3 regions of the Micromonospora sp. WMMD956 genome follow, and region 2 is predicted to be linked to each of the others. Evidence: riboswitches for the same ligand, from Rfam matches in the RefSeq annotation. Region 2 holds a riboswitch; each other region holds the start of a gene.
What was found. Region 2 has a riboswitch for cobalamin ahead of O7628_RS16255 (peptidase). Riboswitches for the same ligand answer to the same signal wherever they lie in the genome.
Positions count from the first base shown of each region.

Region 1: it holds a riboswitch for cobalamin, as region 2 does, so the genes downstream of both, bluB (5,6-dimethylbenzimidazole synthase) here and O7628_RS16255 (peptidase) in region 2, are expected to answer to the same signal.
Region 3: it holds a riboswitch for cobalamin, as region 2 does, so the genes downstream of both, cobN (cobaltochelatase subunit CobN) here and O7628_RS16255 (peptidase) in region 2, are expected to answer to the same signal.

Region 1 is NZ_JARUBI010000005.1:2,890,392-2,894,565, reverse strand. It holds gene O7628_RS13360 (Rieske 2Fe-2S domain-containing protein) at 26-877, opposite strand; gene O7628_RS13355 (hypothetical protein) at 972-1,313, opposite strand; gene bluB (5,6-dimethylbenzimidazole synthase) at 1,387-2,031, opposite strand; cobalamin riboswitch at 2,067-2,266, opposite strand; gene O7628_RS13345 (helix-turn-helix domain-containing protein) at 2,284-3,234, opposite strand; gene O7628_RS13340 (AraC family transcriptional regulator) at 3,391-4,174, opposite strand, start outside.
Region 2 is NZ_JARUBI010000005.1:3,534,161-3,538,334, forward strand. It holds gene metE (5-methyltetrahydropteroyltriglutamate--homocysteine S-methyltransferase) at 1-2,199, shown strand, start outside; cobalamin riboswitch at 2,327-2,461, shown strand; gene O7628_RS16255 (peptidase) at 2,560-3,603, shown strand; gene O7628_RS16260 (hypothetical protein) at 3,655-4,134, shown strand.
Region 3 is NZ_JARUBI010000005.1:6,221,396-6,225,569, forward strand. It holds gene O7628_RS27155 (hypothetical protein) at 1-29, opposite strand, end outside; gene O7628_RS27160 (hypothetical protein) at 141-476, shown strand; gene cpt (chloramphenicol phosphotransferase CPT) at 511-1,044, opposite strand; cobalamin riboswitch at 1,304-1,433, shown strand; gene cobN (cobaltochelatase subunit CobN) at 1,722-4,174, shown strand, end outside.

The sequences.
Region 1 (4,174 bases), 640 kb from region 2:
GCGCGGGGCGCGGCGGGGCCCGGGCTCAGGGCAGCCGGGCCTCCAGGACCCCGTCGACCACCCGGGTCGGCAGGATCTGCTGGTCGTTACCGGACGGCCCGTGCATGACCTCGCCACCGTTGAGCCGGAACGCGCTTCCGTGCCACGGGCAGACGACGCAGGCGTGCCCGTCGATCTCGGTGACGTCGCCCTCGCCGAGCGGGCCGCTCTGGTGCGGGCAGCGCTCCAGCATCACCGTGACCTCGTCGCCGTGCCGGTAGAGGATCACCGAGACGTCGTCGACCTCGCGGGTGACCAGCTTCCGTTGCGGCAGGTTGGCCATGTCCGCCAGCGGGTGCCAGCCCTCGCCGATCCGGTGCAGCTCGGAGATGCTCTGGTTGACCTGCGCCCCCTGCTTGTACGCGAGGTGCCCGCCGAGGTACGCCCCCGCGCTCGCCGCGCCCAGCCCGAGGTACGCCAGCGCCCGCCCCGTGCCGTGCCGCCCGCGCAGCCGGGCCGCCAGCGAACCCGCGTACAGGGTGAGGCCGACCGCGTTGGCGGCGGCGTGCACCAGTCCGACGCGGCGCTGCTCCCGGGAGAGGGCCGCCCAGTCGTTGAGGCCGGCGATCGCCGCGGGGAGGGCGCTGACGGTGCCCAGCCCGACCAGGGCGGTGGCCGCCCGGCGTTGGCCGGGCATCAGGTCGAGCACGGCCGCGCTGATCCAGGAGCCGACCGGCACCTGCACCAGTGCCGGGTGCAGCGGATGACCGATGAAGACGCCGTGCAGCAGGTCACGCACCCGCTGCGGGCGCAGGGTGGCCTGGACGACGCGTTGCAGCCGGTCACCGGTCCGGTCCAGCGTCGAGGCCTGTTCGAGTTTCGTCAAGAGTGCCCGCATTCCGTCCGACTTCCCGGCAGAAGCGGTCGCAAACCGGGCAGCCGCAGCGGGTCTCCAACGTACGCGGGTCCGCGCGTACGCCGGACGGGGCCGGCTACAGCCAGGGGCCACTGCGGCAGATGAACTGGGTGGTCCCGCTGTACTGGGTGGCGCTGCCGTCGAAGTAGCTGTAGCTGGCCCGTACGGGGTGGCCGAGGTTGCTGGCCGGGCAGGTGGCGAAGAGGGTCGACCCGGCGGTCGTGAAGGTGCCGACGCTGCCGGAGTACCAGGTGACGGTCCACGTCGTCGTGCCGGTGCTGCTGGCGTCGCAGTAGAACTGCGACGCGCCGGACTCGCAGAAGGGTGCCGGGGCGGCGGCGAGGGCCGGGGTGGCGGCGGCGGCCAGACCCAGGGTGGCGAGGACGGATGCGGCCAGGACCTTGACGGTGGTACGCATGGAACTCCTCCCGACGTAGCTAAGCGATGACTCAGGGCGACGTCAGCCTAGCCGCCGCATAGACGTACCTGAATTAGCTGTTCGGTCGGTCAGCCGACCGTCGCGCCCAGCGGTCGTGGTGCAGCGCCTCGGCGAGGGGTCGGCCCCGCCGCCACCCGTGCCGCTCCAGGTCGGGCACGGTCTCCAGGTGCGTCACCGGCCCGACGCAGAGCCAGGCCACCGGCCGGATGCCGGCCGGCACGCCCAGCAGCTCGGCGAGGAACGGCTCCCGGTAGAAGGAGACCCACCCGACGCCCAGCCCCTCGGCGGTGGCGGCGAGCCAGAGGTTCTGGATGGCCAGGCAGACCGAGTAGAGGCCGGCGTCGGCGATGGCGTGCCGACCGAGCACGGCCGGGCCGCCGCGCTGCGGGTCGTAGGTGACGACGACCGACAGCGTCGACTCCAGCACCCCGTCGATCTTGATACGCGCGAACCGTTCGGCCGCCGCGCCGTCCAGGGTGGCGGCGAAGGCGGCCCGCTCGGCCTGCACGTGCCGGTGGAACCGGCGGCGGACGGCGGGATCCCGGACCAGGACGAAGTCCCACGGCTGCGAGTAGCCGACGCTGGGCGCCGCGTGCGCGGCGACGAGGATCCGGTGCAGGGCGTCGGCCGGCACCGGCTCCCCGGTGAACTGGGCCCGGACGTCCCGGCGGCGGCGGATGGCGTCGTAGAGTTCCACAGGCAGGCTCCCGCTGCGCTCGGCCCACCTCGACGGGTGGGCGGTCGACGCGAGGCCGGTCTTCGGACTCCCGGATCGACGCCTGCCCGTCCGCCTTCCCAGCCGCACGGCCAGTGGCTGCGCTCCTCGCGCGTGGACGGTGGCTCCCCGGTCACCGCGGCGGGCCCGTGCCGGATTCACACCGGCTTCCCGATTCTCCCCGCGCAGGCGGGGCACCTCGCATGATCGTGCCGCCGGCGATGCTAACCCGCGTCAGCGGCGCAGCGTCCGGCCGGGCAGCTCCCCGTACGTGGCGAGATAGCGGGCGGCGAAGCGGCGCGGGTCGGCGAATCCCCAGCGGGCGGCGACCACGGCCACGGAGACGCCGTCGCCGGGCACGGCCCGGGTCAGTTCCTGGCGGGCCAGATCGAGCCGCACCCGGCGCAGGTAGGCCAGCGGGGTCGTGCCGAGCTGACTGCGGAACGCGAGCTGCACCGCGCGGGGGGTGGTGGCGGCGGCGCGGGCGATGTCGACGAGACCGATGTCGGTCCCGGCGGCCGATTCGATGAAGGCGATCGCCCGGCGCAGGGTCCCCTGGTGGGCGTCGGTCCGGTCGCATGACCGGTCCGCCACGACGGCGTTGCTGGGGAACGCGGCGAGCGTGGCCGCGGCGAGCAGGCGGCCGAGGCCGCCGAGCACGAGCGGGGACGCGCCCGGCGCGCCACCGGCGGCGATGACGGACTCCGCGTACCGGACGGTCCGCCGCCACCGCCACTGGGCATCGGCGCAGACCGGCCGGAAGCTGGCGAACCGCAGGGGGGCCAGCGGGCGGTCCGGGTCGACGCGGGCGACCTGGTCGAACAGCGAGAGGTCCAGCAGGACGGAGGTCACGTCCACGTCGCTGGACCACGAGGAGCCGGGCAGGTCGGGCTGGTAGAGCACGCCGACCTCGCCGGGCCCGATCAGCTCGTCGACCCCGTCGCACCGGTGCCCGAAGCACCCCCGGCGGGGGGCGGCGAGCAGGACGTACCCGAGCGGTTCCGCCTGCACCCGCAGGTCCAGGGAGATGCTGATGTCGTCGATGCAGAACGCGCCGGTGCTCCACCGGTCGTGGCGCAGCGGAAGCCCGGTCGGCACCGCGGCCAGTCGCACGCTGCGGCCGTACGAGGTCTCGAAGACGTGCGCCGCCTCGGCCGGATCGCTGGTCGAGAACCGGGTGAGCACCGGCGGGCCATTATTACTGCAAGTCACTTATCCACATCCCTCAGTCACGAGGGAGCCTAGCCACCCGGCGCGGGCGGGCCGCGCAACGGCACGCCGGGGCGGTTCCTCCCCCGCCGGCGACCGGCGCGGCCGACGGGCCGGGGTTCGCGCCGTCCGTCAGCCCCGCAGGGTCTGGCTGGGCGGCTGCCCGTAGGCCCGGCGGTACTCGGTGGCGAACCGGCCCAGGTGGGCGAAGCCCCACCGCGCGGCGGCGGCGGCCACGGTGAGGCCCGCGCCGGGCTCGGCGGCCTGGAGGTCGCTGTGCACCCGTTCCAGGCGCACCCGTCGCAGGTAGCGCGTCGGCGTGGTGTCGAGGTACTTCCGGAAGGCATGCTGGAGCGCCCGCGCGCCCAGCCCGGCCGCGACCGCCACGTCGGTCAGGGTCAGCGCCTGGTCCGCGTACTGCTCGATGTAGGCGACCGCGCGACGGACCGCGGCCGGCGCGACGGCCCCCGCGCCGCGCGTCGGCGCCTCGGTCATCGTCGTGTTGGGGAACGTGGCCAGCGCGACGGCCACCAGCAGGCCCGTCGCCTCCGCCTGCACCAGGGCGTTCGTCCCGAACGCGGCGCCCGGCAGCGCCACCTGGGTGAGATAGCGCGTGGTGTTGCGCCAGAGCTGCGCGGCGGACGGGGACACCGGCAGCAGCCCCTGGAACCGCAGGTCGACCGGCGCGAGCCCGCACCGCTCCTGCGCCACCCGCCGCACGTCGGCGAGGGGCAGCTCCACCGCGACGACCTCCATGTCGCGGTGCAGGATCGCCCTGGTCCGCCGGGGCGGCACCAGCAGCAGGCCGCCCGCGCCGGCCATCACCTCCCCGGCCCCGACGTCGACCCCCCAGCCACCGGAGAGCACCTCCGCCACCCCGACGACGTCCCGGGTGGACACGTCGTTGTCCGCGTTC
Region 2 (4,174 bases):
GGTAACCGTGAACTGAAGAAGGCCGTGGAGGCCTACTGGGCGGGCCGCATCGACGCCGCGGAGTTGGAGAGCACCTCGGTCGCGCTGCGCGCCGGGGTCTGGCGGACGCTGCGCGACGCCCGCCTGGACGCGATCCCGTCGAACACGTTCTCCTACTACGATCACGTCCTCGACACGGCGGTGGCCGTCGGCGCGGTCCCACGACGCTTCGCCCGACTCGGCCTGTCAGGGCTCGACACCTACTTCGCCATGGCCCGCGGCGTCGACGCCGAACCGGCGCTGGAACTGACGAAGTGGTTCGACACGAACTATCACTACCTGGTCCCGGAGATCGGACCCGACACCGTCTTCGCCGCGAACCCCGACAAGGCGTTGCGTGAGTACGGAGAAGCCCGCGCACTGGGTATCGAGAGCCGACCGGTGCTGGTCGGGCCCGCCACGTTCCTGCTGCTGGCCAAGACCTCCACACCAGGCGTCGAGTCATTCGATCGGATGGCCGAACTCGTCGACGTGTACGCCGACGTTCTCCGTGCCCTCGCCGCCGCCGGTGTCACGTGGGTTCAGCTGGACGAACCCGCCTACGTGGCCGACCGCACCACGGCCGAGATCGAGGCGCTACACGATGCCTACATGCGGTTGTGCTCCGTGCGGCAGCGGCCGAGGATCTTCGTCGCCACCTACTTCGGGGAACTCGGTGACGCGCTGCCCGCGCTGCTGGACACGCCGGTCGAGGCGCTCGGCCTGGACCTCGTTGCCGGGCCCGGCAACCTGCGACGTCTCGCCGGAGCCGGCCCACTGCACGGCAAGACGATCGTCGCCGGGCTCGTCGACGGTCGCAACGTCTGGCGCACCGACCTTCGGGCGGCGATAACGACCGGTGCCGCGGTCACCGGGCTCGCCGACCACGTCGCCGTGTCCACCTCCTGCTCCCTGCTGCACACGCCGGTGGACCTCGCCGCCGAGACCACGCTCGATCCGCAGCTGCGACGGCGGTTGGCCTTCGCCCGGCAGAAGGTCGACGAGGTCGTCCTGCTCGGCCGCGCCCTGCGCGACGGCACGACGCCGCTGCCTGAACCGCTACCACCCGCCCCGAAAGCGTGGCGCGACGACACCGTGCGGGGCAGGCTCGCCGCGCTGCGCCCAGGCGACAGGCAACGGGGCGACCACCGGCGGCGGGCGGCGGTCCAGCAGGCCCGGTTGCACCTGCCGCCGCTGCCCACCACGACCATCGGCTCGTTCCCGCAGACCGCCGAGCTGCGTGCGGCCCGCGCCGCACACCGGTCCGGCCGGCTCGACGACTCCGGCTACGTCCAGCGGATGCGCGCCGAGGTCGAGCATGTCATCCGGCTCCAGGAGCGGCTGGGCCTCGACGTACTCGTGCACGGCGAGCCGGAGCGCAACGACATGGTCCAATACTTCGGTGAGCAGTTGACCGGTTTCGCCACGACCGAGCACGGCTGGGTGCAGTCGTACGGCTCCCGCTGCGTCCGCCCGCCGGTCATCTACGGCGATGTGGCCCGCAGGGCTCCCATGACGGTCGCCTGGTCCTCCTACGCGCAATCGCTGACCGACCGGCCGGTCAAGGGCATGCTCACCGGACCGGTGACGATCCTCGCCTGGTCGTTCGTGCGCGACGACCAGCCGATCAACGTCACCGCCGACCAGATCGCCCTCGCCCTGCGTGACGAGTGCCGCGACCTTCAGGCGGCCGGCATCCGGGTGATCCAGGTCGACGAGCCGGCCCTGCGGGAAACCCTGCCCCTGCGCGCGGCGGACCAGGATGCCTACCTGGACTGGGCGGTAGGCGCGTTCCGCCTGGCCACCAGCGGTGTCGCCGACGACATCCAGATCCACACCCATCTGTGCTACTCCGAGTTCGGTGAGATCATCGCCGCCATCGACGCCCTCGACGCCGACGTCACCAGCATCGAGGCGTCCCGCTCGAGGATGGAGGTCCTCGGCGACCTAGCCGCGGCCGGCTACCACCGCGGAGTCGGGCCAGGCGTGTGGGACATTCACTCGCCCCGGGTCCCGCCACGTGACGAGGTCGTCGAGGCGCTTCGCCGGGCCTTGGCGGTGGTGCCGGCCGAGCGGCTGTGGGTCAACCCCGACTGCGGCCTGAAGACCCGCAGCTATCCCGAGGTCGAGGCGTCTCTGGCGCACCTCGCCGCCGCCGCCGTCGAGCTTCGCGGCAGGTGAGCGCAGGCCGGGCGGGACGCCGACACCGTCCCGCCCGGCACGGCCGAGCGACCGTGTCACCCTGTCGCGATGGTCACCGTGTGTTGATGTCGGGCAACGCATTGACACGTGCTGCCCCGCCCGGCCAGACTGACGCGACAACTTCATCAGCGTGCGCGTAGGGGGAAGTCCGGTCGAAGTCCGGCGCTGGCCCGCAACGGTAGGCCATCGGGGTGTGCTCCGATGACAAGCCCGAATACCCGACGTGCCCGCGATTTCGCTCCCCCACCCGTCGTGGCCCACGGGTCGGAGTCCCGGTCGACCCCGTGCCACGGTGGTCGTTCGGGTTCTGACGACCGCCGGGCCGGAAAGGCGCTTCCGATGGTCGTTCGCCTGAGCCGGCACCGCCTGCTCGCGCTGTTCTGCGGTGTGCTCGCCGCCCTCACAGTCACCACGCCCGCGCTCGCCGCTCCCGCGCCCGCCGGCCCGACCCGGGCGGAGGCCGCCGCCGGGTGGCTGGCCCGGCAACTAATCGACGGGGAACGCTTCGAGGTGGTCTACGACGGGGTCGCCTACCCGGACCAGGGGCTCACCCTCGACGCGGTGTTCGCCTTCGCCGCTGCCGGCGTCGCCGACGACTCCGGCACGCGGGCGCTGGCCTGGGTCAGCCGGCCGGACGTCCGCGACGCCTACGTGGGCGACGGCACGACCGAGGCGTACGTCGGCGCCACCGCCAAACTCGCCCTCGCCGTCGCGGTGCGCGGCGGTGACCCGACGGATGTGGGCGGGGTGGACCTGGTCGCCCGCCTGCGCTCGCTCCAGTCGCCGACCGGCCGGTTCACCGACCGGTCGGCGTTCGGCGACTACAGCAACGCCTTCAGTCAGTCCTTCGCGATCCTCGCGCTGGACCGGACCGCACAGGGCGTGCCGGCAGCGGCCGCGTCCTGGCTGGCCGGCACCCGCTGCGCCGACGGTGGCTACCCGCTGCTGCCCGCCCAGCCGGTCTGCACCTCCGACGTGGACGCCACCGCGCTCGCGGTGCAGGCGTTGCGGGCGGCCGGCCGCAGGGCCGACGCCGCCCCGGGGCTGCGCTGGCTGCTCTCGGTGCAGGGCGCGAACGGCGGGTTCGCCAACGTAGGGGGAACACCGAACGCGAACAGCACCGGGCTCGCCGCGCAGGCGCTGCGCGATGGTCACCGGCCGCTGGCCTGGGCGCGGGCCCGCACGTTCCTCGCCGGACTCCAGGTCGACTGCGCCGGCGCGTCAGCCGACCGGGGGGCGGTCGACTTCGACGGCGGCGCCTTCGACCCGGCCACCGCCGCCCGCGCCACCGCGCAGGCCGTCCTCGGTCTGACCGGCGCTGGGTACGCCCACCTGTCCGCCGCCGGCGCGACGACCGGCGCACCGACCCCCGACTGCCCGTGAGCCGTTCCGTCGCTCGCCTGATTCTCATTCGTCTGCTCTCGGGGAGGACCCATGTTTCGAATCGTCATTCGTAGGCGGCTTGCCGGACTGTTGGCCGCCGCCGTCGCCGCCGTCGCGCTGACCGCCGTCGAGCCTGCGCCGCAGGCCGCGCACGCCGCCGCGTGTACCGGCACGTCGGGGGTCACCGTGGTGGTCGACTTCGCCGCCCTCGGCGGCGGGGTCCAGGTGGCCTGCGCCCTCGGCGACCCGGCGACTGGGCTGGCCGCCCTCCAGGGCGCGGGCTTCACCGTGACCGGAACCTCGCGCTGGGGACTGGCGTTCGTGTGCCGGATCAACGGCAAGCCCACCGCCGCGACCGAGCCGTGCGTCAACACTCCACCCGTCACCGCGTACTGGTCGTACTGGCACGCGCCGAGCGGCGGCGCCTGGTCCTACAGCACGTCCGGCGCGACCAGCTACAACCCCGCGCCGGGCAGCGTCGAGGGCTGGTCCTTCGGCGCGGGCGCCCCACCGAGCATCGCCGCTCCCTGACCCGTCGACCGACGTGCCGGGTGCCGGCCACCGCTCTGGC
Region 3 (4,174 bases), 2.7 Mb from region 2:
CGGGCCGCCACCGCCCGCCACGCCGCCACCGGGCGAGTGTACGGGGAGGCGAGCCGGGTCAGCTTCCTCACATCCCGCGTCCAGCAGGCTGCCAGGCGGGGATGCTCCACTGGAGGGCACGCCGAGGAGAGGAGCCGGGCATGGGCTGGTTCAGCCGCCGCCGACCTGTCGCCGACGGGATCCCGACGAAGCTCGACCGCGAGGCGACGCCGGACGACCTGGCCGCCCTGGAGGCGTTCGTCCGCAGCCGCCGGGGCGTGGAGTTCTACCTGGAGCCGGAGACCACCGCGACCGACACCACCGTGATGGCGATAGCCCACGACGGGGAGTGGATCCGGCGGCGGACCGGGTCGCCGCGGGCCGCCGCGAAGATCGCCCAGCGGCACGCCGTTCCGTTGTACGAGGCCGCGCGGACCGGGTACCCGGAGCGGATGCGGGCCTGGAACCGGGCGCACCCGGAGCGCCGGGCGCGCTGACCCCGGGCGCCGCCGGCCCGCCGCACCGAGTCGCTCAGCGCACGTGCGCGGCGATGGCGCGGGCACAGTCGAGCGACTCGGTGCGGGCGGTGTCGACCTCGACGTCGTAGCGGACCCCCTCGTGCACGGTCTCGGCCTGCGTCGCCGCCATCCCGATCACCCGGTCGCCCCGGGCGATCTCCCGCGCCGCCGCGACCGCCGGGGGACACCGCACGCCGGCCCACAGCACCTCGACGTCGGCCAGGTAGCCGCCGAGCCGCTCCTGGGAGGCGCCGCCACCGAGGAAGACCTCGTCCAGGATGATCCGCGCCCCGGCGTCCGCCATCGCGGCGATGCCGACCAGCCAGGCGTGCTGCACGGCGAGGAAGTCCCCGCCGACGTCGACCTCGCCGTGCGGGCCGAAGCTCAGCCCGGCGGGGCTGCCCAGCAGGGCCGGCGGCAGCCGGGCGATCAGGTCGTCCACGCCGAAACTGATCCACGGGTGCGGCAGGATGCGCTGGAGGCACCGGACGATCGCGGACTTGCCCGAGCTGGAGCCGCCGTTGAGCACGATGACCTGCGTCGCCACTGATCGGATTCCCTTCGGGCAAGTCCCGTCCCGCGCCGGCGGGCGATGATCGGAATCAGCCTAGCCAGCCCGCGGGCAGGCGGCGGGGAAATGCGCGCGGAACGAACCGCATCCATCGGCGTACGACATTTGCTTTCGCCGCATCCGATTCCCGATGCAATTGTCAGGCATCGATGTAGTTGGGGGGGTGGGGTGGCCGGGAGCCCGGCGTTGACCGGCGGCGGTCGGGTGTGGCAGCATTCGCGGCCTGACGGCAGTGAAGGAAGCCGGTGCGATTCCGGCGCGGTCCCGCCACTGTCACCGGGGAGCGATCCCCCCTCGTGAGTCACGGCCGTGCGTCTGCGGTTGGAAGGCCGGGGGAGAGCGTCGATCCGGAAGCCAGGATACTTCGGCCGTCGGAGCGACCCCAGGGCGTGGACACCCGAGGAGGACCCGATGACGCACGGCGTCTCGCACATCGACGTACACCGTCGCCGCCTGCTGGCGCGCGGCAGCCTGCCCGCGCCCCGTCGCCGCACCTGAGCCCGCGCCCCGGGTGCCGCGCCGCGCTGCGCCCCCGGCGCCCCGGCCCGCGCCGGTGAGCCGGCCGCAGGCCCGCCGTACCCGCTGAACCCGCGCCCACGCCTGCCCGCAGGCGGCCTGCCCGCCGCCCCGTGCGTCACTCTCCGGAGCCCTCCGTGCGCATCCTGCTGCTGTCCACCGCCGACACCGACCTGCTCGCCGCCCGGGCCAGCGGCGTCGGCTATCGGCTGGCCAACCCCGCCCGGGTCGCCGCCGACGCCGTGCCGGCGCTGCTCGACGGCGTCGACCTCGCCGTCGTACGGCTGCTCGGGGGCCGGCAGGCGTGGCCGGACGGCCTCGCGGCCGTGCTCGACTCCGGGGTGCCGACGGTCGTCCTCGGCGGCGAGGCGGTGCCCGACGCGGAGCTGATGGCCGCGTCCACCGTGGCCTCAGGGGTGGCCACCGGGGCCCTGGCGTACCTGATCGAGGGCGGGCCGGGCAACCTCGCCGAGCTGGCCCGGTTCCTCTCCGACACGGTGCTGCTCACCGGCGAGGGCTTCGCCCCGCCCGCGCCCACCCCCGGGCACGGCGTCCACGGCGAGCGGCCCGTCAAGCCCGAGCGGCCGACGGTCGGGATCGTCTTCTACCGGGCGCACGCCCTCGCCGGGAACACCGCCTTCGTCGACGCCCTCGCCGACGCCGTCGACGCCGCCGGGGCGAACCCCCTGCCGGTCTTCTGCGGCTCGCTGCGCGGGCTGGCTCCCGGCGACGGTCCGCTGGAGCTGTTCGCCCGCTGCGACGCCCTCGTCGTCACCGTGCTGGCCGCGGGCGGGACGGTGGCCGCCGACGCCTCCGGCGGGGGCGACGACGACGCCTGGGACGTCGGCGCGCTCGCCGCCCTCGACGTGCCGATCGTGCAGGCGCTCTGCCTCACCAGCACCCGCGACCAGTGGGCCGGCAGCGACGCCGGGCTGTCCCCGCTGGACGCCGCCATGCAGGTGGCCATCCCCGAGTTCGACGGCCGGATCGTCACCGTGCCGTTCTCGTTCAAGCGGATCGACGCCGACGGGCTGTCGGTCTACGAGCCCGACCCCGAGCGGGCCGCCCGGGTCGCCGGGATCGCCGCGCGCCAGGCCCGGCTGCGGCACGTGCCCCACGCCGAGAAGCGGCTGGCGATCGTGCTCAGCTCCTACCCGACGAAGCACTCCCGGGTCGGCAACGCCGTCGGCCTGGACACCCCCGCCTCGGCGGTGCGGCTGCTCGCCGCGCTCGCCGCCGCCGGCTACCACCTCGGCGACCGGCCGGTGCCCGACGACGGGGACGCGCTCATCCACGCCCTGATCGCCGCCGGCGGTCACGACGTGGAGTGGCTCACCCCCGAGCAGCTCGCCGCCGCCGACGCCCGGGTGCCGCAGGCAAGCTACCGGCGCTGGTTCGAGGCGGTCCCGGCCGCGCTGCGGGAGCGGATCCGCGAGCACTGGGGCGAGCCGCCCGGCGAGCTGTACGTCGACGACGGGCACGTCGTGCTCGCCGGCCTGCGGCTGGGCAACGTGCTGCTGGCGATCCAGCCGCCGCGCGGTTTCGGCGAGAATCCGATCGCCATCTACCACGACCCCGACCTGCCGCCCAGCCACCACTACCTCGCCGCGTACCGCTGGCTGGCCGCGCCCGAGGCGGACGGCGGGTTCGGCGCGGACGCCGTGGTGCACCTCGGCAAGCACGGCACCCTGGAGTGGCTGCCCGGCAAGGGCCTCGGCCTGGCCGCCGACTGCGCCCCCGACGCCGTCCTCGGCGACCTGCCGCTGGTGTACCCGTTCATCGTCAACGACCCCGGCGAGGGCACCCAGGCCAAGCGCCGCGCCCACGCCGTCGTCGTCGACCACCTCGTGCCGCCGATGGCCCGCGCCGAGACGTACGGCGACCTGGCGAAGCTCGAACAGCTCCTCGACGAGTACGCCACCGTGCAGGCCCTCGACCCGGCGAAGGTGCCGACGGTGCGGGCGCAGATCTGGGACCTGGTGCGCGCCGCCGAGCTGCACCACGACCTGCACACCGCCGACATGCCCGCCGCCGACGACTTCGACGACTTCGTGCTGCACCTCGACGGGTACCTGTGCGAGGTCAAGGACGTGCAGATCCGCGACGGCCTGCACGTCCTCGGCGGCGCGCCCACCGGCGAGGCGCGGGTCAACCTGGTCCTCGCCGTGCTGCGCGCCCCCCAGGTGTGGGGCGGGGTGCGCGCCCTGCCCGGCCTGCGCCAGGCGCTCGCCGCCGCGTACGGCCTCGACGAGGCCGCCCTGCTCGCCGAGCCGGGACGGCGCATCGCCGTGCCGAAGGAGCTGACCGACGTGGCCGACGGCCCCGCCGGCACCGCCGCCGACGCCGTCGACCTGATCGAGGGGCTGGCCCGGCGGCTCGTCGTCGCCATGGAGACCCTCGGCTGGGCCGCCGACGCCGACGCGAACACCAGCGCCAGCACCGGCACCGGCATCGACGCCGACGCCAGCGCCGACCGGGTCGACGCCGTCGTCGCGGAGGTCACCGGCCGGGCGATCCCCGACGCCGCCGACGTGCTGCGCTTCGCCGCCCGCGAGGTGGTGCCGCGGCTGGCGCGCACCACCGACGAGGT